One region of the Paenibacillus sp. SJS-P3 genome, then DNA from elsewhere that is predicted to be linked to it. Evidence: riboswitches for the same ligand, from Rfam matches in the RefSeq annotation. Region 1 holds a riboswitch; each other region holds the start of a gene.

The links. Region 1 has a riboswitch for cyclic di-AMP ahead of AC06G8_RS19920 (hypothetical protein). Riboswitches for the same ligand answer to the same signal wherever they lie in the genome.
Region 2: it holds a riboswitch for cyclic di-AMP, as region 1 does, so the genes downstream of both, AC06G8_RS17315 (TrkH family potassium uptake protein) here and AC06G8_RS19920 (hypothetical protein) in region 1, are expected to answer to the same signal.
Region 3: it holds a riboswitch for cyclic di-AMP, as region 1 does, so the genes downstream of both, AC06G8_RS00140 (G5 domain-containing protein) here and AC06G8_RS19920 (hypothetical protein) in region 1, are expected to answer to the same signal.
Region 4: it holds a riboswitch for cyclic di-AMP, as region 1 does, so the genes downstream of both, AC06G8_RS01070 (C40 family peptidase) here and AC06G8_RS19920 (hypothetical protein) in region 1, are expected to answer to the same signal.

The regions. Positions count from the first base shown of each region.
Region 1 is NZ_CM160043.1:4,328,757-4,336,014, reverse strand. It holds gene AC06G8_RS19930 (IclR family transcriptional regulator) at 1-395, shown strand, start outside; gene AC06G8_RS19925 (dicarboxylate/amino acid:cation symporter) at 651-2,012, shown strand; gene AC06G8_RS19920 (hypothetical protein) at 2,240-2,863, opposite strand; cyclic di-AMP (ydaO/yuaA leader) riboswitch at 2,869-3,058, opposite strand; gene AC06G8_RS19915 (amidase domain-containing protein) at 3,273-4,391, shown strand; gene AC06G8_RS19910 (D-alanine--D-alanine ligase) at 4,460-5,593, shown strand; gene AC06G8_RS19905 (hypothetical protein) at 5,723-6,040, shown strand; gene uvsE (UV DNA damage repair endonuclease UvsE) at 6,037-7,056, shown strand; gene AC06G8_RS19895 (sulfite exporter TauE/SafE family protein) at 7,166-7,258, shown strand, end outside.
Region 2 is NZ_CM160043.1:3,757,852-3,765,109, forward strand. It holds gene sdhA (succinate dehydrogenase flavoprotein subunit) at 1-1,439, opposite strand, end outside; gene AC06G8_RS17300 (succinate dehydrogenase cytochrome b558 subunit) at 1,468-2,133, opposite strand; gene AC06G8_RS17305 (LysR family transcriptional regulator) at 2,473-3,447, shown strand; gene AC06G8_RS17310 (potassium channel family protein) at 3,539-4,216, opposite strand; gene AC06G8_RS17315 (TrkH family potassium uptake protein) at 4,238-5,590, opposite strand; cyclic di-AMP (ydaO/yuaA leader) riboswitch at 5,710-5,876, opposite strand; gene AC06G8_RS17320 (CPBP family intramembrane glutamic endopeptidase) at 6,114-7,258, shown strand, end outside.
Region 3 is NZ_CM160043.1:24,037-31,294, reverse strand. It holds gene rsmA (16S rRNA (adenine(1518)-N(6)/adenine(1519)-N(6))-dimethyltransferase RsmA) at 1-554, opposite strand, end outside; gene rnmV (ribonuclease M5) at 535-1,098, opposite strand; gene AC06G8_RS00140 (G5 domain-containing protein) at 1,315-2,466, opposite strand; cyclic di-AMP (ydaO/yuaA leader) riboswitch at 2,708-2,931, opposite strand; gene AC06G8_RS00135 (TatD family hydrolase) at 3,113-3,886, opposite strand; gene AC06G8_RS00130 (HD domain-containing protein) at 3,911-5,215, opposite strand; gene AC06G8_RS00125 (AbrB/MazE/SpoVT family DNA-binding domain-containing protein) at 5,477-5,731, shown strand; gene rsmI (16S rRNA (cytidine(1402)-2'-O)-methyltransferase) at 5,938-6,810, opposite strand; gene AC06G8_RS00115 (tRNA1(Val) (adenine(37)-N6)-methyltransferase) at 6,788-7,258, opposite strand, start outside.
Region 4 is NZ_CM160043.1:226,291-233,548, reverse strand. It holds gene AC06G8_RS01085 (M1 family metallopeptidase) at 1-1,820, shown strand, start outside; gene AC06G8_RS01080 (hypothetical protein) at 1,848-2,678, shown strand; gene AC06G8_RS01075 (hypothetical protein) at 3,019-3,258, shown strand; cyclic di-AMP (ydaO/yuaA leader) riboswitch at 3,597-3,760, shown strand; gene AC06G8_RS01070 (C40 family peptidase) at 3,766-4,269, shown strand; gene AC06G8_RS01065 (M15 family metallopeptidase) at 4,669-5,181, shown strand; gene AC06G8_RS01060 (alkaline phosphatase) at 5,335-7,258, shown strand, end outside.

The DNA.
Region 1 (7,258 bases):
CCGTCCAAAGCAACCAGGCGATCCGCAGAGTCGCGCCGGTCGGCCTCAGGCTGCCGCTCTATGTGGGAGCTTCGAGCAAAGTGCTGATCGCCTTTGCGGAGCCGTCCTTGGCCGATCGGCTCATGTCCGACGAGGCGATGCCTCCGGGCCTCGATCCGGCTGCGTTCCGCGAGCAGCTGGAGGAAATCCGCCGCATGGGCTACGCGACGAGCCAAGAGGAGCGGGAGCCGGGCGCCGCCGCTGTGTCGGCTCCGGTCTTCGACCGGTCCGGCCGGCTGGCGGCCGCGTTGTCCGTCTCGGGACCTTCGGCCCGATTCACCCCGGAGATCATCCGGGAACAATCCGCTCTCATCATCCAGTCGGCTCAGCGCATGGGCGCCATGCTGTCCGTCTGATCGGATTGAGCAGGGTCCGCTTTCCAGCAGCGCTGCCGGTCGAGAAGCCGGGCGGATAGAAGGAATTCCGCCTGGCCGGAGAAAAGCCCTGTCAATCATAGGATCGCTCAAACATCCGGAGACCTCGAGGTCTTCGTTTTTTTCTTTTCCATGATAAGGAAGAGGCTCGAGAGGTTAAATATAGTTGACATATAACAATAATATTACTAATATACTATTCCAGAGTAAAAAGATAGGAATAAGGAGTTGAGTCGCTTGGTCCCAAATAATAATCTGATCCATGCTATACAAACGAACTGGATCAGCTTGCTCGTTTCCATCGTTGTCATCGGTCTGCTCGTCTATCTGGCACGCCGCCGTGTAAGCTTCGGCTATCGCGTTCTGATCGCGCTCGGCATCGGGCTGGTCGTCGGCATTACGCTGAACGCCCTTGAGCTGGATGCGACCAGCATCGGCACGATCGGGTCCATCTATGTCAACCTGATCAAGATGCTCGTCATTCCGCTCGTCGCCGTGCTTGTCATTTCAAGCATCACCTCGATCTCGAATCTCGGGCAGCTGCGCAAGATCGGGACGAAGACCATCCTGCTGTTCCTGGCTACGACCGGGATCGCAGCGCTTATCGGGCTTGTCGTCGCTCTGGTCGCGAACCCGGGAACGGGCATCGCCCAAAGCGTGCCGGAAGGCTACGAATCGCGTTCCATTCCGACTTTCTCGGAAGTCATCCTGAACCTGGTTCCGTCGAACCCGATCGGGGATATGGCGGACGGCAAAGTCGTGCCGGTGCTGATCTTCTCCATTTTCGTCGCGGTGGCGATCGTGCATCTCAGCTCCCGCAAGCCGGAAGCGGTCGAGCCGGTGCGCCAGGTCATCGAATCGCTGAAGCAGGTCATGAATCAGGTGACCAAGTACATCATCCGCTTGACGCCGTACGGCGTGTACGCGCTGATCGGCTCCATGGCCGCCAAGTACGGCGCAGAGACGCTCAAGCCGCTTATCACGCTCATCATCGCGACTTATATCGCGCTTCTGCTGCACTTCATCCTGACCTTCGGAGCGCTGGTGACCTTCGGCGCGAGGCTGAATCCGTTCAAGTTCCTCCGCAAAATCTATCCGACGATCGCGGTCGCCTTCACGACTCGCAGCAGCTACGCGACGCTGCCGGTCAACCTTGAGGTCATCACCAAGAGGCTGCGCGTATCGCCGCGCATCGCCAGCTTCGTCGCTCCGCTGGGCGCGACGATGAACATGAACGGCTGCGGCGGCGTATGGCCTGCCGTCGTGGCGGTATTCGTCGCCCAGGTGTACAACGTGCCGCTGGGCGTATCGGATTACGTGCTCATCGTGCTGGTCAGCATGATCTCGTCGATCGGCGTCGCCGGAGTGCCGGGTCCGGCATCCATCTCGACGACCGTCGTGCTTACCGCGCTTGGCCTGCCTCTGGAAGGACTGGGCCTGGTGCTTGCGATCGACGCTGTCGTCGACATGGGCCGCACGGCGCTGAACGCCTCCGGCACGACCGTGTCGACCCTGCTGGTCGCCGTATCGGAAGGGGAATTCGATCGGGAGTCCTACGAGCGGGATGAGGAAGACGAGCTCGAATTGAGCCACGCATAAATTCCGGAATAGAAAGACTGCCAGCCGTTATTGCGGCTGGCAGTCTTTTTTATTGTCTATGTATGCTTCCTGAACGGCGGATGGATCTCTGTAAGTGAATACGGCCAGCACTTTCAAATCATGCGCCAAATGTCCGCTCAAGGCCGCCAAAGGCCAAGAGGCATCCCCCGGCCGCAAAGCGGATAGGGGATGCCTCTTGAAGGGATGAAGGACAGAGCGCCATCCGGCTACAGAGACAGCCGGATATGGATGTCGGATGTTTCGATAAGGGCGTTGCGTCTCCAGAAAGCGGTCGCCGGGAACAGCGTGCCTTCCTGGGAGGACGGCTCCAGCGTCTTGCGCAGCAGGCGATCCCTGTGGTCGCTGATCCATTCCGCGTCGTAATAGAGCACGGACATCGCCTCGTCGGAGCGGACCCCGACGAACGGCTGGAACCAACGGCTCCACGCGTCCCAGCTTCTCGGCGCCTTGGCGTAAGGAATGAGCACGGAAGCCTGACGGATGGAGGAGCCGAAGCACAGATGCAGCACGACGCGGTAATCTCCGCGCTCGGGATCGACGAGCGGTCCCGTGCGGGTGATGAACAAGTCGATGCAGCGGATGCGGCGGCTTGATGCTGAGCGCTCTTCTTCAAGCGCCTCGGGACGGAAGGACGGCCTGTTCGCCGTCTCAGCAGCCGGGGCCGGCGGGGAATAAGCCTCCGCGACCGCCATGTCCAGCGCGATCGGCGCGTCCAAGCCCGGAAACGGCGGCGGCGCCAAGAAGGCCTCGACCGCAGACGCAGAACAGACGGAAGGCGCAATGAAGCCCTCCTGCGCGGAAGAAGCCGCGCGGTTGTCTTTCAGTGACATCCTGACATCTCTCCTTTGTGCGCTTACGGGGTTAGCTGACGGATTCGGGCCAGAGAGTAGCCCTACCAAAAGGCAAGAGACGCGGCTTCGGCAGCCCGGCCTCTTCCTTTCGGATTCACCCCGGCAAGCGTCGACAGACGCCCGCGTATTGGTTCCCCCGCTTCCACAGTACGTGGAATTCAGCAATATGGTGATAGAGTGGTACATCATATCATAAGCCAGCCGGGCTTGTTTTGTAAAATTCGATATTGACTGAAATTTCGATATATATCTGCCGCATTCTCGTTGAAACGCCGGATAACGGCGTTTAAGCGCTCTATCCGGGATGGGTCCGCATATTTTAGTGGAGAGCAGACATAAGATCATCTTGATGATGGGCGAATACCGACCAGAAGGGATGGGGAAAGGAATGCCGCGTACCGGTACCCGGGGAGTCAAACGATCGGAGGCTCAGCGCTCGCAGCCGTCCTCCGGCAAGCAGGCTGCGCTGGAAGGCTGGAGAGGAGCCGTGCAGGAATACGTGCACGGGTACAACGAAGCCGAAGTGGAGCGGAGGCATGAGGTGCTCGGAGCCTTGCTGGAAGACAGGGATCACCGCCGCCGCCTGGAGGAAAGGCTGCGCCGGCTGCGCCTCAGGGACGAGGAGCGCGGCATTCTGTCGCCGCAGAGCGAGACGAGAGCGACGCTGCTGAGGATCAACGAGTCCGCGACCGAAGTGTCGGTCGTCCTGAAGCTGCATGTGAAGCGGCATGTCGAGCATCGCGGCCGCTCCTACACCGAGGAGCGTCTCGAGCAGGAGCGACTGTGGCTGGCCGAGGAAGGCGGAGCATGGCGCCTGACCCGGGTGGAGCCGATCGTCGGCGAGCGCAGGCCCAGATACGGCCACGCCGCGGCGGACAGCGCGCTGGCCGAGCATCGCTCCTACGGCGACGGCGGCGGCAGCGGAATCCAGCGTCCGGGCTCGCCGCGCCCTTTCCTTAATTACGGCGTCTTGTCCCGCCTGAATACACGCGACCGCGCCGTCGAGTACAGGCGCGAGCTGGTCGCCGCCTACGCCGACCGGTGGTGGAACGAAGCGAATCCGGCCTACGAGCTGTTCGAGGTCAACTGCACGAATTACGTGTCGCAATGTGTCTTTGCAGGCGAAGCACCGATGAACTATACTGGTAAAAGAGAATCGGGATGGTGGTACAAAGGCCGTACAGGCGGCCAGGAATCCTGGAGCTACAGCTGGGCGGTGTCGAACGCGCTGCAGCTGTATCTGTCGTTCCCGCGCAGCACGGGCATGCGGGCGACGACGGTGGAGAGCGCATCCGAGCTGTCCCTCGGGGACGTCATCACCTACGATTGGGGCGGGGACGGGCGGTTCCAGCATACGACAGTCGTGACGGCATTCGATGCCGACGGCATGCCGCTGGTCAACGCCAACACCGTGCCGAGCCGGCACCGCTATTGGGACTACAAGGATTCCTACGCCTGGACGGACCGGACGCGCTATCGATTTTATCATCTGCAGGACTATTTCTGATGCGGGAGCCGCATCGGTCCATGCAGCGATTGGCATTCTAATTCAAGAAGGTTACCGGAGGAGCTAACATGGGAGACAAAATTCGCGTCGGACTCATCTACGGAGGCAAGTCGGGCGAGCATCAGGTATCGCTGCAGACGGCGCTGGCCGTTATGGGCGCCTTCGATTTCGATAAATACGAGGTACAGCCCTTCTATATTACGGGCCAAGGCGAATGGCGCTCCGGAGGAGTGCTGCTGGAAGCCCCGCACAGCGTCGAGCAGCTGAAGCTGTCTCCGGCAGAGGACGGCGGCATGGCGCTGGCGCCGGTATTCGGCGGACTGGCGACGGCTGCGGCCGGAGAGGGCGCCCTGCAGGCGGCTGCCGCTTCGGCGGGAGCTCCGGGAGGGACGATCGACGTCATGTTCCCGCTGCTGCACGGAACGTTCGGCGAGGACGGCACGGTCCAGGGTTTGATGGAAATGGCCAATATTCCTTATGTCGGAGCGGGGGTCCTTGCTTCGGCAGTAGGCATGGACAAGATTTTCATGAAGAAGGTGTTCGCCCACGAGGGGCTCGAGCAATGCGTCTACCGCTACTTCAACCGGACGCAGTGGGAGAAGGACCGCGCGTTCTTCGTCATGGAAACGGAGGTCGCTCTCGGCTATCCTTGCTTCGTCAAGCCCGCCAATCTCGGCAGCAGCGTCGGCATCTCCAAAGCCCGCAACCGGGAGGAGCTCATCGCGGCCATCGAGCTCGCGCTGCGTTACGACCGCAAGGTCGTCATCGAGGAGTTCATCGACGGGCGCGAGATCGAAGTCGGCGTGCTCGGCAATGACGAGCCGCGCGCATCGGTCGTCGGCGAGATCGTCAGCGGAACGGACTTCTACGATTACAACGCCAAGTATGTGGACGGCACATCCGTCATGCACATTCCCGCCGATCTTCCGGAAGAGACGGCTGAAGCGGTGCGCGAGATGGCGATCCGGGCCTATCTGGCCATCGACGGATCCGGCCTCTCCCGCGTCGACTTCTTCCTTCGCAGGAGCGACGGCAAGATTCTGATCAACGAAGTGAACACGATGCCGGGCTTCACGCCTTACAGCATGTACCCGCTGCTCTGGAAGGAATCGGGCGTTCCTTACAAGGAGCTGCTCGACAGCCTCATCGGCTTGGCGATCTCCCGCCATGCGGAGAAGCAGAAGCTGGAGTACGGCGGCTGACCGGTTTCCATACGTTTCGCACACATTCGCGCTTCCTTCGCCTTGGCGGGAGGGAAGCTCGTTTTTTCATCCGCAGCATCCGGACAAGCAGCCGCGCTTGCCGCAGTAACGATCAGGAGGGTGAAGACAATGGGATTCGCAACGGAATTCAATTCGGTATGCAAGTTCAAGTCGGAGCAGGAGCTGTACGAGCTTCTGGAATACGGCAAAGGAAAGATGATGAAATCGGGGTTCCGGGTATTCCCGGCCGGACAGAAGGTCATCGCCTACACGCCAGGCAACCAGGCGATCGCCATCGTGAAGATCCTCGCTTCCATTGCGGAGATCAACTTCCAGGGCGATGAAGTGACGCAGGTGGAGATGGAGCTCGTCCGCAAGCTGACGGAGGAAGAGTCGCGCGTGCAGACGGCGCTCGCCCATGAAATGTTTTTCGGCGGCCGGGGATGATTGTCCGCTTCGGCTTCGTCGCCATGAGCCTGCTGGTGGAGAACTCTTCATCATCGCGCACCATGACCTATAAGAACTTCTCCAAGCTGGAGGATCGCGAGGCGGCGCTGCGCAAGCTGGAGCGGATCGCCGAGGAAAATCTGCACAGCGCCCTGCGCATCATGCGCAACAACCGCTATGCCGGCATCCACGTCTATCGGTTCTCCTCGAAAATCATTCCGCTTGCGACGCATGACGCGCTTGCGGACTGGGACCCTTACCCTGCGCTGGCTGCGTCCTTCAGCGAGGTCGGAGCCTTCGCGCGGGAGACCGGCATGAGGGTCAGCTTCCATCCCGATCACTTCTGCGTGTTCAGCACGCCTCGTCCCGAGGTGCTGAAGAGCTCGGTCAGGGATATGGAGTACCATGTGCGGATGCTCGAGGCGATGGGGCTGGACGAGAAATACAAATGCAATATCCATGTGGGCGGCGCGTACGGGGACAAGCCCGTCTCCGCCGAGCGGTTCATCGCGCAATTCGGAGCCCAGGATGCCAGGCTGCGCGGCCGGGTGACGCTGGAGAACGACGACAAGACGTTCAACGCCCGCGAGACGCTCGACATTGCCGAGAAGGTCGGCAATCCGGTCGTGCTGGATATCCATCATCATGCGGTCAACGACGGCGGCGAGACGAAGGAAGCTCTGTACGGGGAGCTGTGGCCGCGCATCGCCGCCACCTGGAACCGGGAGCAGCGGCGGCTTGGACTGGATGGGGGGCCGTCAGGCCTGCCGCCGAAGATCCACGTCTCCAGTCCGAAGAGCCTCAGCGATCCGAGAGGACATGCGGACTTCGTGGAGCCGGGCCCGCTGCTGGAATTCCTGCGCGGCGTGAACGGCTCCGTGGAGCTGCTCGACTGCATGATGGAATCCAAGGCGAAGGACCAGGCTCTGGTGAGGCTGATGGAGCATTTCCGCGGGCTCGAGGCGGCGGGAGAGGGAATCCGTGTCCTGGACGGCGGCACGATCGAAGTCTTGTGAAGGCGGGGAACACGGTACGGGCACGAATCGCCATCCGCTCCGGCGGAGGGGGGATCCGTGCCTTTGCCGCGCAAGCGGCGTCTGAAGGATGCCGAAGGAGGGAATACCTATGCTGGAATGGGTTCTGATCGTACTTACAGGCGTTGTCGCTTCCATATTCGGCAGCATTGTCGGTCTTGGCGGCGGCATCATCATCGTGCCT
Region 2 (7,258 bases), 570 kb from region 1:
TTGATCTTCTGGATCGTCTGCTCCAGACGGTCGTTGTAGCGGACGACGGTCATGTTGTTCGTCATCCACTCGCCGAGCTCCTTGGCCAGCACGTAGGCGTTCTCCGTGCCGTCCATCTTCAGGATGGACTCGTACTTGTCCGTGCGCAGATTCACTTCGCGGTCGAAGATGCTGGAAGAAACGTCTTCCGCGGACTTTTTAAGTCCCTTGATATATTCCACAGCCTTGGGTCCCGTCACCATGCCGCCGAAAATGGCGGACAGCAGGGAGTTCGCGCCGAGACGGTTCGCTCCATGGTACTGGTACTCGCATTCGCCGCAGGCGAACAGGCCCGGAATGTTGGTCATCTGATTGTAGTCGACCCACATGCCGCCCATCGAATAGTGGACCGCCGGGAAGATCTTCATCGGCAGCTTGCGCGGATCGTCGCCGACGAACTTCTCGTAGATCTCGATGATGCCGCCGAGCTTGACGTCAAGCTCCTTTGGATCCTTATGGGAGAGATCGAGGTAGACCATGTTCTCGCCATTGATGCCGAGCTTCTGGTCGACGCATACGGAGAAGATCTCGCGGGTCGCGATGTCGCGCGGCACGAGGTTGCCGTAAGCCGGGTATTTCTCCTCGAGGAAGTACCAAGGCTTGCCGTCCTTGTACGTCCAGATGCGGCCGCCTTCGCCGCGAGCCGATTCGGACATGAGGCGGTTTTTGTCATCGCCCGGAATGGCCGTCGGATGGATCTGGATCATCTCGCCGTTGGCGTAGTGGACGCCTTGCTGGTACACGGCGCTGGCCGCCGTGCCCGTATTGATGACCGAGTTGGTCGTCTTGCCGAAAATGATGCCGGGGCCGCCTGTCGCCAGGATGACCGCGTCGGCGCGGAAGGAGTGGACCTCCATCGTGCGCAGGTCCTGGCCGGTGATGCCGCGGCAGACGCCGTCTTCGTCCACGACCGCTCCCATGAACTCGAAATGCTCATGCTTGCTGACGAGGCCGGCGGCCTCCCAGCGGCGTACTTGCTCGTCCAGCGCATACAGCAGCTGCTGGCCCGTCGTCGCGCCGGCGAACGCCGTGCGATGGTACTGCGTGCCGCCGAAGCGGCGGAAGTCCAGCAGGCCTTCCGGCGTGCGGCTGAACATGACGCCCATCCGGTCCATCAGGTGGATGATGCCGGGCGCCGCCTCGCACATCGCCTTGACAGGCGGCTGGTTGGCGAGGAAGTCGCCTCCGTAGACGGTGTCGTCGAAGTGCTCCCAAGGGGAGTCCCCTTCGCCCTTTGTATTGACGGCGCCGTTGATGCCGCCCTGCGCGCACACGGAGTGGGAGCGCTTGACCGGCACGAGCGAGAACAGGTTGACGTGCACGCCTGCCTCGGCCGCCTTGATTGTAGCCATCAGGCCGGCGAGTCCGCCGCCGACGACGATAATGTTGTTTTTAGCCATGATTATGAGGTCCTCCTTGTCTGTCGTATTAACCGATCCAGGTACGTACGGCGGATGCCGATTCGGCGAAGTCGCTGCCCGTGAAGGCCACGATGGAAAGCAGGAACAGAGCCGATACAATCACGAACACGCCCATCCAGATATAGGCGGAGACGCGCTGCGCGCGCGGGCCGACCGTGATGCCCCAGCTGACGAGGAACGACCACATGCCGTTCGCGAAGTGGAAGACAGCGGAAAGGACACCGATCGCATACAGCACGATGTAGACCGGATTCGTGAAGATCTCGTGCATCCGGGCGCCGAGCTCCTCATGCGTCAGGTTGCCCAGGGCGACCTGGAAGCGGGTCTCGAACACATGCCAGATGACGAAGATGAACGTGATCACGCCGGTGACGCGCTGCGCCGTGAACGCCCAGTTGCGTCCGTACTTGAAGCGGGAGTTGTTCCAGTTCGATTGGTAGGCGACATACAAGCCGTATACTCCATGGAAGAGGAGCGGCAGGAAGATGCCGAAGATCTCCAGGAAGAGAACAAGGGGCAGTCCGTTCAGGAACCCGACGCTGTCGTTAAAGCCCTCAGGCCCGTCTTCAAACGCCGAGTAGTTGGTGATGGCATGCTCAACGAGGAACAGGCCGAGCGGAATCACCCCGAGCAGCGAGTGAATCTTGCGCGTTAAGTACGAGTTACCATTCATAAATAAAGCGTTCTCCTTTCCAGCCGTTTGATTTCTAGTCATCATCGGTCGAATTTTGTTGCAAACCTTATCCATTTTACAGCCCGTGCATGGGAGCGTCAACAAAACCCGACAGCTTTCCCCTGCTTTTTCCGGTCACAGTTTAGCCACAGTTTCCATCGTACTCTTTTTTTCCTTATAAAGATATTGTTTATTCCTTATACAATGTTATAACCTATATGCATAAGAGCTCAAGCCATGAAGCTGCAGCTCTCCTCAGGGAAGCTGCCGGCATGCGCAAGATAAGATTTGCTGCCTTGCTCATTCATTCTCTTCTAAAGGATCGGGAGGCTGCAGGAAATGCTCAACGAAGATCTCAACGTATTCGCCGCCGTGGTCGAGCAGTCCAGCATGAACAAAGCCTCGGCGCTGCTCAACCTGTCCCAGCCGGCGCTGTCGCGGAAGATCGCCAAGCTCGAGCAGGAGCTCGGCGCGCAGCTGTTCCGCCGCGTCGGACGCAGGCTGGAGCTGACGCGCATCGGCGAGCTGACCTACGACTACGCGCTCCAGGCCCGTCAGCTGCATCGCAAATACATGAGCACCTTGAGCGAGTTCAAGCAAACTCATCGCTCCAGCCTGACGATCGGGGCCAGCCTGACGACGCTGCAGACGACGCTGCCGGATCTCATCCAGGCGCTGACCGCCAGCCATCCCGAGATCGACATCAAGGCCGTCACCGGCAAGACCCACGAGATCGTATCGCTCGTCCGGGACAAAAAAATCGATCTCGGCCTGGTGGCATCCGTCATCGACGACCCGCAGCTGCACTGCGTCCCGCTGTTCGACGACCATCTGGAGCTGGTGCTTCCCCGCTGCCATCTGCTGACCGAGAACGGCAAGCTGGCGATCCGGACGCTCAGCGGGCTGCCGATGATCCTCTTCTCCAAAGGAACCTGGTACCGCAACCTGACCGACGAGCTGTTCGACACCCACAGGCTGCATCCCGATGTCAAAATGGAAATCGATTCGTTCGAAGCCATCCTGCGGCTGCTCCATACTTGCGGAGCGGCGACGCTGCTGCCGCGCTCCTATATCCGGCAGCAGATGCTGGCGGACAACGACCTTATGGTCGTCCCGGTGCTGGAGCTGGAGCAGGCCAAGCGGACCACCTCGCTCATCCATGGCGACCCGGCCCGGCTGGAGCCTGCGGTCAGAGACTGGATCCGCGAAGCGGCCGCGAACTACTTCCGCCGCTCGGCTTCGCCGGTGGCAAGTTTGAAGGCCATGCAGCAGAGGGCCGCTGAAACCAAACAGGCAGGAGTCCGCGTCGACTGACGCGCCTCCTGCCTTTCTTTCTATGCGTATGCCTGGCCTGGAGCGGACCGCTCCTGCCCGGCAGGCCGCTTATTTCCCTCCACGGCGGTCGTCAGCTGCGGCTCACCGCGTTTTCAAACTGCTCGATGCCCTCGTTCGTTCCGATGACGACCATGACATCCTTTTCTTCCAGAATGGAATTCGCCTGGGGAGCGATGATGATGCCCTTGGGCTTGTTGATCGCTACGATGCTGCAGCCGTAGCGCTTGCGTGTGTCGATCTCGGACAGCGCCTTGCCGTTGAGGCAGCCCGGAACAGCCAGCTCCGCGACGGCGTATTCGGACGACAGCTCGATATAGTCGAGCAGATTGGGCGATACGAGCTGATGGGCGACCCTGATTCCCATATCCCGCTCCGGATAGATGACCCTGTCGACGCCAAGCTTGTCCAGCACCCGGCCGTGCAGCTCCGATACCGCCTTCACGACGACCTTGCCGACTCCGGAATCCTTGACCAGTATCGCCGCCATAATGCTCGACTGGATGTCTCCCCCGATGGCCACGATGCAGCAGTCGAAGTTGCGGATGCCGATCGCGCGCAGCGCATCCTCGTCCGTCGCGTCGGCGCATAGCGTATGGGTGAGCACGGCGCTCATATCGTCCACCAGCTCCTCGCTGCGGTCGATGCCGAGCACCTCATAGCCGAGCTGCATGAGCTCCTTGCCCAGGCTGGAGCCGAATCGGCCCAGCCCGATGACGCAGTATTGCTCTCCTTTTGAACTCTTTCCCATTGTGTCTCTTTATTTCCTTTCCTATCCGATGATAATCTTGCCTTCTGGATTTTTATATAATTCCTTGCCTTGCTTCGGTCTCAGCGCGTATGCCATCGTCAGCGGACCGAGCCGGCCGGCGAACATCGTCAGGCTGAGCAGCAGCTTGCTGACATCCTTCAGGCTGGTCGTGATTCCCGTGCTGAGCCCGACGGTGCCGAATGCCGATACCGTCTCGAACAGGATCCGCAGGAAATCGCGGTCCTCGACGGTGCAGAGCACCATCGTCACGACGAGCACGAGCGCAAGCGACAGCATCGTGATCGTCAAAGCCTTCATGATGCGCTCCTTGCCCAGCCGGTAGCGGAAGAGGACGATGTCCTCCCTGCCGCGGATCATAGCGCCCATCGCGGCGACGAGCGTCATGAACGTCGTCGTCTTGATGCCGCCGCCCGTCGAGCCCGGCGATGCCCCGATGAACATGAGGATGATCATGAAGAACAAGCTCGCCTGGCGCATCGCGCCGATATCGAGCGAGTTGGCTCCCGCCGTGCGCGTCGTGACGGATTGGAAGAAGGCTGCGAGCACCTTGCCTCCGAAGCCGAGCGGCTCCATCGTTTTGGCGTTGGAATATTCGAAGATGAAGATGACGACCGCTCCGATGACGATCAGGCTGCCCGTGGCCAGCAAGACCACTTTGGAATGGAGGGAGAACCTGCGGTTGTTCCTCCATTCCATCAGATCGGACAACACGATGAAGCCGAGGCCTCCTGTAACGATCAGCACCATCGTCACGATATTGACGAGCGGATCCGACACATAGCCGGTGAGGCTCCGATAATCGCCGAAGATGTCGAAGCCGGAGTTGTTGAACATGGATACGCCGTGGAAGATGCCGAAGTAAACGGCGCGGCCGATCGGCATGTCCGATGCGAAGCGGACCGCGTACAGCAGCGCTCCCGCCGCTTCGATGACGAGGGAATACAGCAGAACTTTGCGGATAAGCCGGACGATTCCCTCTATGGAGCTCTGGTTCATCGCTTCCTGCAGCAGCAGCCGGTCCTTGAGCGAGATGCGCTTGCGCAGCACGAGGGCGAACAGCGTCGCCATCGTCATGAAGCCGAGCCCTCCGATCTGAATAAGCAGAAGAATGATGATCTGGCCTGCAATCGAATAGTGGGTGCCGGTATCCACGACGACGAGGCCTGTGACGCAAGCCGCCGAAGTAGCGGTGAACAGGGCGTCGATCCACCTCGTGCCCTCTCCGCCGGCCGTTGCGAACGGCTGCATCAGCAGCAGCGAGCCGATGCCGATCATGACGGCGAATCCGGCGACGAGAATGCGCGGCGGCGACAATTTGAAAGCTTGCTTGAATACTGAAGACCATGATTGCATGCCGGCGACTCTCCTTTTGTCTCCATATCCCTGCCGATCGCGAAGTCCTGGCATCGTAAGCCTGTCGCTTCGGAAGCACAAAAAAAAGCACTGGAAACCCAAGTGCCTGTGCGCCCTGCGAGTCCGGTCAAGCAGCCTCCGAGGTTAGCTGTCGGATTCGGGCATGACGGCTGCCCTATCCGCTCCCGGCAGGCAGCCGCCTGCGCCGGAACGGAATTCACCCCAAGCTGCGCCAGGCAGCTATATGGTTCCCCCGTATTCTTTGGAAATTCGGCTGTTCTATATGGTCGGATTTGATTATATAGGATAGAGGACAGGTTACCAATGTCCCAATCCAAGCTTGCGGAGCGATATGGGACGGAAAATAGTGCTGGGACAAGTCCAGCAAGGCGTAATCCTGCCCTTGCTCTTTCTTTTGCGCGAAATCTCGATCTCTCCCTGCCGCGGCGTGGATAATTTGAAAGCCGCTGTGGTAAGGTTATAAAAGCTTGCCCTGCAGTCAGGCATCGTCAGGAGGACAATCATGAACAGCTCCGAGTTGGAGAAAAGCTATCGTAAGTATTTCTGGACGGGAATCATTGGAGCCGCCATCTTCCTGATTTTGCAGATCATCCCTTCCTTCGCGGGAGGGCTGTCGGGAGAGGAAGCTTCCGACAAGCCTGTTCCCAAGGGCGAGGCGCAGCAGGCAGCGATGGCTTTCGCCCGGCAGCTGACCGGCTCCGAGCCTCTCGCCGCTCATACGGTCCACCAATCCGACCGGGACATAACCGGTTATCTGAGCAAAGAAAAGCTGTCCAAAAAATTCGAGGAAGGACCCGGCAAGATCGTTCCGGCCGATACATGGCAGGTGTCTCTCTCCCTGCCCGAAGGGCAGATGTTCGTCGAGGTCGGCATGTCCAGCGGCCGGGTGATCGGCTGGAAGCAGGTGTTCACGCCCTCTGCCGGAGAATCCGCGGACGTCCTTGCCCCCAGCGCGGAACAGCTTGACCGGCTTGCCGCCAAGCAAGCCGCCGAGCTCGGCTACGGCAAGCTGGAGAGGATCGGTGAATCGGCGGGCTACAAGACGGTGTATGCCGTGCAAGGAGGAGGGATCGGCCAAGCCCGCCTCACCATAGAGGCGGCTCCTCCTTCCGCCGCCGCAGCTGAGCCTGGCGGCAAGACCGTCCTGGCGGAGTTCATGCCGCGCTATGAAGTGCCCAAGGATTACCTCGCCTACACGGCGGATCAGGATCGGATCGCCTCCAGCCTGTCGCTGCTGGGCAATCTGCTGCCGAGCGGAATCCTGTTCGTTCTCGCCGTCATCTATTCGATCGTCATGAGGAAGTACAGCTCCTTCCGCCGCGGCTGGGCGATCAGCCTCGTGTTTCTCGGCTTCTATGCCATCAACAACCTGAACATGCTCGACGGCCTCCGGGCCATGTATGGAGCGCGGCCCAACGCCGAGACCGTCGTCCTGGTCCAGCTCGTCATCACGATGGGCCTCACCTTCCTGCTCGCTCTGTCCGCCTACTTCTCCCTCGTCGCCGGGGATGGGCTATGGCGCGCGCAGGGCAGGCGGCTGTGGCTGACCTCCCGCGAGTCCCGCTTCGGAGAGACCGCTTGGAGCAGCATGAAGCTTGCCTATGTGCTCGGCTTCATCCTTCTCGGCCTGCAGACCGTTATCTTGAT
Region 3 (7,258 bases), 670 kb from region 1:
ACAAGCTCCGGCACCGCGTAATACTGGACTGCCACGCTGAGGCTGCCATAGGCTTTCGTGCCGGGCTTGGCCGCCATCCGCTCGGCGACTTCCTTCTGGATCATCACCACGATGTTCTCCAGCGGCAGCCGCTCCTCCAGAAGCTTCATCAGGATCGGAGTCGTCACGTAATAAGGCAGATTGGCCACGACGCTGACACCGCTCACCTCGCCGAACTGCTCCTTGAACAGCGCCTGCAGGTCGATCTCCAGCACGTCGCCGTGAACGATATGCACATTCTCGTCGGCTTCCAGCACTTCCTGAAGAATCGGGATCAGCCGCCGGTCGATCTCGACCGCTGCCACCTTGCCCGCTTCCCTTGCCAGCTGCTGGGTCAACGCGCCGATGCCGGGACCGATCTCCAGCGCCCCTTTGGTGGGGTCCAGTCCGGCCGCGGTTACGATCTTGTTCAGAATATTGGGGTCGATCAGGAAGTTCTGCCCCAGGCTCTTCTTGAAGGAGAAACCATGCCTCTCGATGATTTCCTTCGTTCTTCTAGGTGTCGCTACGTCCATGGGCGATCTCCTCCTCCATCTGCCGCAAGGCTTGTCCGAATTCTTCCTTCGTGATCTGAAAGCTGGCGCAGCGCTTCAGGAACTGCTTGCCGTTGCAATAGCCGATGCCCAGCCGGTTGCCCATGAGCAAGCGCCGCCGGGCCGCATCGCTATGCACCAGCAGACCCGCTTCCAGCAGATCACCGTTTGAGATTTCCGCCTTCTCTGGATCTCCCTCCGTCCGAACGGACGCCAGAGCCCTCCTGACCGCTTCGGGAGAAGCGTTCTCCACTCCGATGTCGCCTTTGTACAGGGCGTCCTCCTGCGGCAGAAAAGCATGCTTGCAGCCAGGCACCCGCTGCGAGACGATTTTGCGTATTCTCTCTCCTGCATGGTCGGGATCGGTGAAGATGATGACTCCCCGACGCTGCATGGCGAGCTCGATCCGGCGCAGCACTTCCTCGCCGATCGCCGAGCCGTTCGTTTCGATCGTGTCGGCTTCCACGGCGCGCCGAATCGCTGCCGTGTCGTCCTTGCCCTCCACGACGATAATTTCTTTGATCAAGGCCTTGTCTCCTTTAATTCAATACGCGTTTGAGGGGTATAAAAAGAAAAAGAGGCTTGAGCCTCTTGAATGACAGCCAGGTCCGAATCCGGACTGCGGCCGGAAAAGGACAGCAGTGGTACTAGCATGGGCCAAAAAAGCCCTCTCTACTCTCCTCATGCCCGGTAAACGTCCAAAACGGGACCGCCTCGTAGAGGCGGACCCGTATCGCTTGAATCAGCTCAGCTTCGGCTTGGTTGGACCCAGCACGTATACGGTGTATCCGCGCTTCTTGCCGAACTGCCTCGCGTAAGATTCACTCTCGTAGAACACGTCGATCTTCTTGCCGTTGATCGCGCTCCCCGTATCTTCTGCACGACGGAAGCCGATTCCTTCTATATATACCCACCATCCCAACGGGATGACATCCGGGTCGACTGCAATGGTACGGCCTTCCGATACTTTTGCTCCGGAAGCAGTGATGCCGTAGCCGGCATCGCCTTTGGATTTGCCCGTAGAGGCCAAGCCGGCGGTATAAGCCGTCAGGGTTACGTTGTTCAGCACTTTCTTGGCTTTGAGCGATAGGCCCGATTTGGTGACGGATTGCGATGCCGAAGACGCCGCGCTGAGAGCGACTGCTTTAGGCTTCGGCTTTTCCTTGGTGCCGACCGCAACGATCTTGTTCACGGCGGGCTGTTCCATCGATTTGGCGAGCAGCGTCATGGATACCATCTTGCCATCCTGGTATACCTTTTCGAAGGTTTTGACCAATTGGCCATTTTGGCCGGCCTTCACCATTTTTAGCTGCCCCTTTTCCAAGGTAGCATCCTCTTTGCGGATGACGGTGAAAGGAATATCGTGCTTTGTCGTGGTCGTATGCTTGTCGATTCGCAGCACCCGAATCGTCATGTTCGGTTTCAGCTGCGAGGAGGTGTCAGGGAAAATTTTGTCTTGCTCGCGAATCGGAATATTGGACTCTCCGATCGCGGCCTTCACGGTTTTTTCGGTCGTGTACACCGTCGTAGTCTTTCCGTCAGCCATAATCGTCACCGGCACAGCCTGATCGACAATGATCCGGTCCCCATCCTTGAGCGCCGCGCTCAGCGGAACTGAAATCTGGTCGTGCGGTCCGACAGTTATAGCTTGTTCATCCAGTAGGTGCTGCAGGACATCCTGCTTCGTGCTCAGGATCGTTTCCTGTCCGTTCAACACTACGGAGACGTTCTTCTCAGACGTTCCGTGCAACAACACCAAAAACATGAAAGTCATCGCGATTGAGATAATTAAGCTCAGTAGGATCAAACGCAGGTTTTCATGCTTCCATCGCCATTGGAAAGACTTGCTGGATGATCGTTGTACATGGGTGTCCTTAAAGGGAATTGCGCCCACTTCTTCGGTCCTCCTTACATAGCCCCGCCGCCTCGTGTTACGCATGACTATTTAAGACGCGACTATTAGGTTTTGTACGTGCCGAGCAGCACGCCTATCAACCTCTTGCTTCACCTCCACGGTTAACCCTATGTCGACGGTTTACGCAATATTCAAACAAAAAGAAGCCGTCGACAGAGGATCTGTATCGTGGCTTCCCGGGTTGGTCACGCTGAACACATGGAAAGTGGAGCACGAGGTTGATCTCTCTTATATGCGCTTACGAGGTTAGCTGACGGGTTCGGACAAGAGAGCTGCCCTATTCGCCTACTTGGCCTGCTCAAGGCCTTTTGGCAAAATTCACCCCTGGAAAAGGTCAGTTCGTCCATCCAGTCCGCTCCGGAATATCATGTCATCCGGGACTGCATGGAATCGCTGCTTGGTTCCCCCGCTCTCCCTTGTGGGGAGATTAAGCGAATGAATACAAAACTGCATCACTCAAAGCTCTGAGTTGAATCATACAGTTTTGGTCAACCGATTGTAAAGAAGAGATAAAAGACTCTTTCAGCCAAATTAGAGGAAAATCCGGCCGTTTTTGGCGGTTTGATGGAGCGAAAATATAATTTTTCTCAACCAAGCACCTTTTTACAAGCTTTTTCGCCCGATTTTAAGAAAGCTGGAAACATTTTCTTGCATTTGCGGATGTGATGGAAACGATCTCATTCACATTTTTACCTTTTATTTCCGCCGCTGTCTCGGCAACCAATGCCACGAATGCGGACTCATTCCGCTTCCCTCGATGAGGATGAGGAGCCAGATATGGGGAGTCCGTTTCGATCAGCAGACGGTCCAGTGGAACCTGCGCAAGAACTTCTTTCGGCACCCTGGCATTCTTGAATGTCACCGGCCCGCCGAACGAAATATAGAAGTTCATGTCCAGACACTGCTTGGCGGTCTCCCAGCTGCCGGAGAAGCAGTGCATGATGCCTCCGACCTCAGCCGCCTTCTCTTCCCGAAGAATGCGGACGACATCCTCATGGGCATCGCGGTTATGAATGACGATCGGCTTGCCCGTACGCTTCGCGATGCGGATCTGCTCCCGGAATACTTGCTGCTGGACATCCTTGGGAGCGGTATCCCAATAATAGTCCAGTCCGATTTCCCCGATAGCGACGACCTTTGGATGCGCCATCAGCGCCTCCACCCGTTCGAGGTCCCCTTCCCTCACATCGGCGCTGTCCGTCGGATGCCACCCGACAATGGCGTAGATGAACGGATATTTTTCGGCAAGTTCCAGCGTCGTCGGAATCGTCTCGCGGTTGAATCCGACATTGAACATCAGCTCCACGCCCGCGTCGCGGGCGCGCTGGATTACTTCCTCGCGGTCATTGTCGAATTTGGGGGAGTCCAGATGCGTATGCGTGTCAATCAATCCTGCCATGTTTCGACTCCTTTCGAATACGGCCTACAGGCCAAGTCTTTCCCGAATTTCCGGTTCCATGCGATAGCTGAGCAGCGAAGCCGCTTCGGCATCGTAGAAGAGCCGGTATTGGCCGCGGTGCATGCCCGTTATCGACCTCACTACATCGGACTGCGCGGATATTTCCGTCAGCTGCATGGAGCTGTCAAGAAGCAGGATCGGAGGCTTGCCCCGGTTTCCTTCCTCCTGCTTGTCCATTCCCGAACGATACACATGATAGGGAAGATCATAAGGGAAATCAATCTCCAGCTCGTAATCGCGGTCCATTCCAGCGGCGGCCAGCCGTTCGCAGAAAAACTGGGCGTCTGATTCATGTTCGCGGTCGAAGGTTATATATTTGTACAATTTGCGATTAAGGAATCGGGTGCATAATGATGCCAGCAACTTATCCTCCTCTTCGGTCCAAGCGGCAAAAACCGTTTGGACAAGCGATTCGTCCAGCTTCAAATAAGAAACCACATCCAGCTCCTGGTTGAACAGCCGCTTGATCGGCTCGGGAATCCAGGAGAAGGAATAGCCCGAACGGCACAGCTCCTGGGCCCTCAGAAGAATTTTCCTCAGTACGATCTCCGAGCTGCGTGTCACCGGATGGAAATATACCTGCCAATACATCTGATATCGGCTCATCAGATAATCCTCGACCGCATGCATGCCGCTGTCCTTGACGACAATCCTGCCTTGGTGGGGGCGCAGCACGCGGAGAATCCGGTCCAGATCGAACGTACCGTAATTGACCCCGGTAAAGTAGGCATCCCGCAGCAGGTAATCCATGCGGTCCGCATCCATTTGGCTCGACACCAAATTAATGACGATCGGCTTCTCGTAGGTTTTCCGGATAACTGAGGCTACTTTGCCAGGAAATCCAGGCTCGACGGAACGCAGGAGCCGGTTCACTTCCGTATCTCCTTCTATAATAGAGCAGCTCCATTCCTCATGGTCGAATTCCATGATTTCTTCAATGGAATGGGAGAACGGCCCATGCCCGAGATCATGAAGCAAAGCCGCGCAGAGGCTAAGAAGCTTCTCTTCCCTGGGCCAGTCGGGGTATTCGCTGCGTTCGAACTGCGAGATGATGCGGCGCGTCAGCTCATAGACGCCGAGCGAATGGCTGAATCGGCTGTGCTCCGCGCCATGGAAGGTGAGAAACGTGGTGCCAAGCTGGCGGATTCTTCTCAGCCTTTGAAATTCCGGCGTATCGATCAGGTCCCAAATCAGCTGATCCTGAACGTAAATGTACTTGTGGACCGGATCCTTGAACACCTTTTCCTCTTCCAGCTTTGTCATCGTCATCCACCTTTCGTTCAAACTTTCGACAAAATAAACATGCTGTTTGTCGAATAGTGTCGTAATAAGATTTCCAATTTTTCTAGTCTTGTAGTAAGATAACTAGAGATTTAATCCCTTTCCTGTTCTAAAACCTTGAATTTACGTGCTAAAACTAGACTTTTTGATGGTTGACTGATTTGGGAATGGTTGGTATTATTAAAATCATAAAAAGTAGTTTTATGTCGAACGTTGACGAAATAAATCAAGAGAGGCTGGTCGCCCATTATGATGAAATCCACCGGTATCGTTCGGAAAGTTGACGAGCTTGGCCGCGTTGTTATTCCAATCGAGCTGCGCCGTACGCTTGGAATCGGCGAGAAAGACGCTCTGGAAATTTATGTAGACGGAGAACGCATCATGCTCAAGAAATATGAGCCGGCATGCATCTTCTGCGGCAACGCGGAGAACGTCGCATACTTCAAAGGCAAAATCGTCTGCAATTCCTGCCTTTCCGAAATGCCTACCCCTGTGACAAAATAAGCATAATCAGTTATACTTAACTTTAGCAACTTTAACCAAGGTATTTCTAACCTTTTTATACTCCTACCTTGCCTTCCTGAGCTGGCGACAGCCCGGGAAGGTCCTTTTTTTATTCCGGGCCGGTCTCCTGTGCTTCTTCAGCCTCCCGCTCCATTTAAAGTTCGCTTTTTGCGAAACACTGTCACGAGGCTGGCCGACAAGCCGGCTTATTTGCGCATGAGCTCGTTGTAGACATCCCGTTTCTGGAGCCCCCGGTCTGCGGCGGTTTTCCGAATGGCTTCCTTTCTCGGCTCCCCTTGCTCTTCGTACTTGGATGCATGCTCTTCCAGGCTGAGTCCTTCCCACCAGGACGGGCCTTGCTCCGCCGCTTCATCTTCTCCCGCTCCCTCGACAACAAGACAGTATTCCCCGAGCGGCTCGTTCTCCTCCAGCCATTGTTCGCATTCCGAGACGGTTCCCCGAACGGCTTCTTCATGCTTTTTGGTCAGCTCGCGAATCATCGCCATCCTTCGATCGCCGAGCACGGCCCGAATTACAGGCAGCGTTTTCGCTACCCGGTGAGGCGATTCATAGAACAGCAGCGTGCTGTCCAGCCGCTTCAGCCCGAGCAGCCAGTTCTCCAGCGATTTCTTGTCCCGGGGAGGAAAGCCGGCAAACATGAAGCGTTCTGTGGGCAATCCCGAGATGATGAGCGCGGCGAGCGCGGCATTGGCTCCCGGCACGGGTACGACGGGAATGCCCCGTTTCACGGCATCCTTCACCAGATCGGCTCCCGGATCGGATATGGCGGGCATCCCGGCGTCGCTCACGAGCGCGATGCTGCTTCCTTCCTCCAGAAGCCGGATAAGCTCAGGGCCGCTGGCTGCTTTGTTATGCTCATGATAGCTGACGAGGCGGCCGTCGATCTCGAAGCGGCTGAGCAGCTTGCGGGTCTGCCTCGTATCCTCCGCAGCAATCATGGAGACTTCCTTCAGGATGCGGATGGCCCGCATCGTGATATCCTCCAGGTTGCCGATCGGCGTTGCGACCAGATAAAGCGTGCCGCAGCTGTGCTCCTCAAAGCTCTTTTGCCTGTTCATCCGCAGAGCCTCCTTTATGTCCATAGTAAATTTCCATGATTTCCTGACTGTATCGCTCCTTGTCCGCATAGACGATCAGCGGCGGCTGCAGCCTCAGCGAAGGCTTGGCATCACGTACGGCTTCAATCAACACCATATTCGCTTCGGAGCCGGCATGGGGATGTACGAATCGAAGCCGCTTCGGCTCCAGCTTCCAGCGGGTCATCGATGCCAAGATTTCCACGAGACGCCCTGGCCGGTGCACCATACATACTTTGCCGCCGGTACGGACCAGCCTGGCGCAATTCTCGACAATTTCCTCCAAAGTGCCGTGCACTTCATGACGCGCGACCGCATAATGCTCATTGCCGTTCCGGTCTCCCGTAAGAGGAGGCATATAAGGCGGATTGACGGTCACAGCATCATAGCTTCCCCAGCCGAGCTCTCTTGATTTCTCGCGCAGATCTCC
Region 4 (7,258 bases), 870 kb from region 1:
GCTCTCCCGCCCCGGAGCCGGAAGCGGAGCCGCTGTCCCGAAGAGTGACCAACTACCAGATTCAGGTCAAGCTCAGCGGACGCACGCTGACCGGGACGGAGACGGTCACCTGGAAGAACCCCGGACGGAAAACCGTCTCGGACATGTATGTCCACCTGTATCCGAATGCCTTCTTGTCGGATAAAACCACGTTCATGAAGGAATCCGGCGGAAAGCTCCGGAACGACAAGGCGACTGCAGGCAGCATCGGCTACATGCGCCTCGACTCCTTCAAGACGGAGAACGGGGAGAGCCTGCTGCCTCGAGTCCACTACGTGCAGCCCGACGACGGCAACAAGGACGACTACACGCTGGCCAAGCTCAAGCTGCCGCAGCCGGTCGCTCCGGGCGAGGAGGTCACGCTCCAGATCGGCTTCACCGTCGGGCTTCCCGAGGTGTTCGCCCGCATGGGCTATTCGGGAGATTTCACGATGGCGGGACAGTGGTTCCCCAAGATCGCGGCCTACAACACGACCAGCACCGGCACGCGCAGCGCGGAAGGCTGGAACGTCCACCAATATCACGGCAACTCGGAATTCTACAGCGACTTCGGCGTGTATTCCGTCAAGATCGAAGTTCCCGCCGGCTACAAAGTCGCTGCCACAGGCGTCCAGACGAAGCTGGAAGCGGCCAAAGGCGGGCAGCAATATACGTTCTATGCCGAGGACGTGCATGACTTCGGCTGGTCCGCCTCGCCCGATTTCCTTTACAGCGAGGAGCCTTTCTCCGCTCCCGGCGTTCCCGGAGTCCGCATCAAGCTTTATCTCGATCCGCTGCACAAGGAGCAGAAAGAGCGCTACATGCACGCAGCCAAGTCGGCCCTGGCCAAATACGCCCAGTGGTACGGCAGCTACCCGTACAGCACTCTCTCCATCGTCGTCCCTCCCAAAGGGGCCAATGGCGCCGGCGGCATGGAATATCCGACGCTCGTGACCGCATTCGCCGCCGAGACGGACAATCCCGGCTACAGTCTGGAGCGGACGGTCGTGCATGAGATCGGCCATCAGTACTGGTACGGAATGGTCGCCTCCAACGAGTTCGAGGAAGCCTGGCTGGACGAAGGCTTCACCTCCTACTCCGAGGACAAGGTCATGGAGAGCGAATACGGAGTGGAGCCCCGCACGGCGCTGGAGGCGAGCTACGTTACCGATCCCGCCCCGCTCAAGCTGCTTTCCTGGTCGTTCGGCTCGCACAGCCGGTATGCGGACAATGTCTACAGCCGCGCCAAGCTGGTGCTGACCGGCATCGAGAACCGGGTCGGCATGAACATCATGAACAAGATCATGCGGACCTATTTCAACCAATATAAATTCAAGCATCCGACCACGGCGGACTTCAAGAAAGTCGTCGAGCAGGTCAGCAAGCAGAATTGGGACGACTACTTCAGCCAGTTCGTGTACGGAGGCGAGATGGCCGACTATTCGGTCGCCTCCATCCGGGTCTCGAAGGCGGCGGACTCCGGCGCCTCCAAAATGTACGAGTCTGACGTGCTCGTCAAGCGCGGCGGCGGCGTCTACGGCCCGGTCCCGGTCACCTTCAAGTTCGCCGACGGCTCTACGGCCTCACGCACCTGGGACGGGGTTGAATCGGATATGCTCTACAAGCTGACCGCCCCCTCCCCGCTGCTCTGGGCCGCGGTCGATCCGGACCGCACCAACGTGCTGGACAACCGGCAGATGAACAACTTCCTGAAAGCCGAGGCTCCCCGCAAGCAGGAGGTCCGGATCAGCCTCGGCATCGTGAAGGCGCTGGAATGGATTGCGGGAGCGTTCGCCTGGTAGCGGCCCGAAGAGAGGAGAGTCTCAAACGTGTCTACTTATCTCAAGCAAGGGTGGCGCCTGACCATCAAGCATCTGCCGGTGGCCGTCGCCCTGTTCCTGTACCGGTTGTTGTGGGGATTTTTCCTCTACCGCTATGTCGACTCCATTATCGGACCGCTGCTTCGGCGGTATCCCGGAGCGAACGAGCCTTCGCAAGGGGCGGATGCCCTGTTCTGGGCGGAAGCCCAGTTCCGGCTGATGAAGACCGATCTCGCCCAGCCGGTCCTGTGGACGCTGGCCGCCCTGCTGCTCTCCCGCATGATCGTCACGCCGCTCATCAATGCCGGCCTGTTCTATTCCATCCACCATACCGCGGCGGGACATGAAGGCGGCACGCTATTCCTGCAGGGCATGCGCAAGGCATGGAAGCCGGTCCTGCTTCTCTACTGGGCGGAGACGCTTCTTGCCGTCGCTCCTCTCTGGTGGCTCGGCTCCCGGGCATGGGATGTGGTCAAGAACGGATCCTCCCTGCAGGAAATCGCCGTCAGCATTTTGCCTTGGGCGGCAGCGTGGCTGCTGTGGATCGGGGTTCTGCATCTGCTCAGCCTCTCCCTCCAGCTCGGAGCGGTATCCAGGCTCAAAGTCTCGGCGTCCCTATCGGCCGCCTGCAGACGGCTGCTCCCGATGGCCGGCCTCAGCCTGACCCTGCTCCTCTTCTCCGGCGTCATCGGTGCCGGCTTCAGCGCCGCAGCGATGGCATGGGCCGGATTGGCCGCCCTCGTCATCCAGCAAGCCTATCATCTCGTCCGCACGCTGCTTGACTTGTGGCTGCTGACATCACAGTACGCTTGCTGGGAGGATTCGCGTCACATTAGTTGACAAAGCAATAATTCCATCGTACAATTGTGAAAATTCTCTGACAATTATGACTTGTTTTCAAAGAGCGTCTGCCGGTTTAATACCTTCTCAGGCAATCGGGCACCCTATGCTTCCGCTCGACTCACGCATATCGGTTCCTATCCCTGAGTCGGCAGATGGGTTCCCGCTCCCCATCCGCTGCCCGCTATCGGATCGGAAGAACAGACGCAAGCAATGAAAACAACGATGGGCATGCTGTAAGCGAAGTTTCCGCACACAATCGCCGGCTCTCTCGGGGCCGCCCCCATACATCGAACAGCAGAATAGAGAAAATAACCAAACCAGAGAGGAAAATCGAACGATGACCGAACAAATTCAAGCTTATTATGAAGAGCTTCACCAATCCACCGCCGAGCTGCTTTACCGTTTTGAGCATTACGACCTGAATCCCAACACAGGCAAGGCCCTTGAGGCGATCAGCAGCGAGCACGCCCTGCTCAGCCCGGATACCGGCAGCCTGCAGGAGGAAGCCCTGATGAAGCTGGTCGGAATGAGATCCCGGCTGCTTACCCTGATGGAAGACGTCCTTTATACCGTTTGATCCGGTTGCGGAATCAGTCAAGCCCCGCCTTCTCCTGGAGAAGACGGGGCTTTTTGTAGTCGCATCCCCTTCTAAGAAAAGACAAAGAAGACTGGCGGCAGCGCCAGTCTTCTCAGTCTTCTGCGTCCGATCGGCGGCCGTCAGGAAAGGCAATGTGGAGCGATTGCCATACCGGTTGCATAAATAGGGAAGAGTCGCCATTTTGTCTGTTCAAGGGAGGTCAGCTCCCATATAATCCGGATGTAAACGCTATTTTCTTCTCGTTGAAACATGAGAATTATTAGAAAATGTCGTTTTGGGAAGGAGAAGGGGCGAAAAGCAAGAATATGTTTTCCAGTATCATCAAAATGCCGAATTCCGTTGAACATGGAAACGGGGGAACCACTTTCAGGGTGAATTGATTTTGGGCGTCCGTCAGCTATTGTCACGCATGCCGCAGGAATCATAGGGAACCTTCAACCGAACCCCACAGCTAACCTCGTAGGCTCTGGAAGGAGCTACTCAAGCTTGAAGAAGAAAGCAGCAAGCCTCATCCTCGGAATCTCTCTGTTGTTCACTGCAGGCGCAGGCAGCGCAGCGGCTGATTCCAAAATGGACGGTGTCATCAGCGATCTCGTCGGAACGCCGTACAAAACGGCCGGAACGACGACGAACGGATTCGATTGCTCCGGATTCACGTCCTATGTATTCAAGCAATTCAAGATCTCCCTGCCGCATTCCTCCTCTTCCCAAGCAGGCTTGGGCAAGAAAGTCGCGAAGGCTGATCTCAAGGCGGGCGACCTCGTGTTCTTCAATACGAGCGGCCGCGGCGTCTCGCATGTCGGAATCTATGTCGGGGACGGCAAGTTCGCCCATTCCTCGTCGAGCAAAGGCGTCATGATCAGCAGCCTGAGCGATTCCTACTACACGAAGCGTTACGTGTCCGCACGCCGGATCATGGACGACACCAAGTACGAGAAATACGCCGACGATCCAGCCGATACGGTTGACGGCAGTCCCGATGTGGACTAGCCTGTCCTGAATCCGGATCCCCTTGCGCAAACCGCAGCAGCCAGCCCTTCGGGGCGGCGGCCAGCGGTTTGTTTGCTTTTGCGCATGCTCGGCGCCCGGCTGCCGGCGTCAGCATTTTCCAGCTCGTTTCCTATCCTTACCCCATCCGCTCCAACTGGAAACAGATCCCAAGCCGATCAGCCGTTTCCTGAAGCTTTTTGCCCTTCCCGCTCGTATAAGCTTGAACAAAGCGAACGTGCAAAGGAGACCTTCATGCAGCAAAGCCCCATGACGGGCGGACAAAAGGGCCGCAGCCCCAAGTCCGCAGGCCGGACTCAGACCCGGCGCAGAAGCGGCCTCGGCTGCCTGCTGCTTGCGGCGGGACTCGTACTTGCGGCGGCTGCCCTCTTCAAGCTGGAGATGCCGCGCCTGTTCGACCGGGTCGTCCCTCCGGGACTATACCGGGAGGTGCCTCCCGTTACGCAGCTGCATCCGGTGCTGGACGGGAAAAAGGACGAGCTTATCTCGCTGGCCGCCGCAAAAGGCATCAAAGTCGTCATCACCGACGGCTTCCGCAGCTCGGCAGAGCAGGATGTCCTGTACAGCAAAGGCCGGGATGGCGACGGCTCCATCGTTACCCATGCCCGCGGCGGAGAATCCTACCACAACTACGGTCTGGCGATCGACTTCGCTCTCAAGGACCGCGGGGGCGATATTATTTGGGATATGGAATACGACGGGAACAAGAACGGCAAAGCCGACTGGCTGGAGGTCGTAGCGATCGCCAAGGGGCTCGGCTTCACATGGGGCGGCGACTGGCCCAAGTTCCCGGACAATCCCCATCTGCAAATGGACTTCGGCTATTCGATCTGGGAGCTGAAAAACGGCAATCGTCCTCCGGAGGACGGAACAGCTGCCGAGGAGAAGAAATAGCCGTCGAATGCATGCATGAATGAAAACGCCTTGCGGCTTCGCAGGCGTTTTCTTGATTTACCAACTATTCACAAATCGTTAGCACCTGCTTAATCATTCTTACTTACGCTGTGGAAGTGCATTCATTTCTAGTAGCGGAGGGGTTTTGGGGAGATGAAGAAAGCAAAAGCAGGTAAAATGTTTCTCGGAGCGGCGCTTGCGAGCGCCTTGGCAGCAGGAGGAATCGGAATGGCCGAGCTGACTCCGGCTCCTGCGGCGGCAGCCGAAGCGGCCGCGACGGCCAAAGCGGCGCCGTCCATTTATGTAGCTCCCATCCATAATGCCAAGTTTCTGGCGGGCGGCAAATTCGATTTCCGCGTGGAATTGAACGACTGGACAGGCGATGCCTCGGCCGTCAGCATCCAGATAAACGGCAAAAGCGCGGAAGCATTTTTCGGCAAAAGCTTCGAAAAAACCAGCACCGCCTCAAGCTCCTCCTTCATGATCCGCGGCGTATCGCTGGACAAGCCGGGCTCCTACACCGTGAAGGTGACGGCCGGCTCCTTGTCCCGCACGGTCTCCTATCAAGCGGTGACCACCTCCGCAGCCGGCAAGAAGGCGAAGAACATCATCCTCTTCGTCGGGGACGGCATGTCGCAGCCTAGCATCACGATCGCCCGCGCGATGTCCAAGGGCTTGACCGAGGGCAAGTACAACGGCCTCATGGAAATGGACAAGCTGGAGCAGCGCGCCGTCGTCACCACCTCCGGCATGGATTCCATCGTCACCGACTCGGCCAACAGCGCCAGCGCCTACAATACCGGCCACAAATCCGCCGTGAACGCCCTCGGCGTCTATCCGGACAATACGGAAAGCTCGCTGGACGATCCGCAGGTCGAGACGCTCGCCGAGATGCTGAAGCGCACGCGCGGCATGTCGGTCGGCATCGTCACGACCTCGGAGATCGAGGACGCGACGCCGGCCGCGGTCGTCTCCCATACCCGCCGCCGCGCGGACAAGCCGGAGATCGCCGACATGCTGCTGAAGCTTCAGCCTGAAGTCGTCATGGGCGGCGGATCGGCCTACTTCCTCCCCAAATCGGTTGCCGGCTCTAAGCGCAAGGACGAGAACGATCTCATCAGCGGCTTCGAGAAAGCCGGCTACAAATTCGTGGAGAGCGCCTCGGGACTGAAAAGCTCCGGAACGCCTTCCAAGCTGCTCGGCCTGTTCCATACCGGCGACATGAACGTCTACTACGACCGCTCGACCAAAAACACGGCGGCGCTCAAGTCGTTCACCGACCAGCCGAATCTGTGGGACATGACCAAGAAAGCGATCGAGGTGCTCAGCAAGAACGAGAACGGCTTCTTCCTGATGGTCGAAGGCGCCAGCATCGACAAGCAGCTGCATACGATGGACTGGGAGCGCTCCGCCTACGATACGATCGAGATGGACAAAGCAATCGGCGAGGCTCGCCGTTACGCGGACGCCTCGGGCGACACCCTCGTCCTGGCGACGGCCGACCATGCCCACTCCGCCAGCATCGCCGGCACGTACTGGGAAGGCGACGGCAAGACGGGACGCGAAGCGGTGCGCACCTATGAGCAGTCCAAGTTCCCGACCTACACCGATTCCGACAAGGACGGCTTCCCGGATACGCCGGATGTCGACCGCAAGCTGGCCGTCGTCTTCGGCGCCACGCCGGACTATTACGAGGATTACAAGTTCAGCTCCGTTCCCCAGGCTCCGGCCGTCCTTTCCGGAGATGCCTATATCGCGAATCCGGGAACGCTGGCCAATCCGGACGCGCCTGACAAGGACAAGTACCTCCATACGGGCACGCTGCCGAAGTCCGAAAGCGTCGAGGTCCATTCCGCCGACGACGTAACTCTGATGGCTCACGGCCCTGGCTCCGACTATTTCAAAGGCACGCTGGACAATACCGAAGTGTTCTTCGGCATGGCTCAGGCGCTCGGCCTGAAATTGGACGGCAGCAAGCCGGACAAGCAGACCTGGATCGAGCTGGACGGCTTCCTGAAGTCCGTCGGAGGCAGCACTTCCTATGATGCCGCCAAACACGTTACCTTCGTGAACGCCG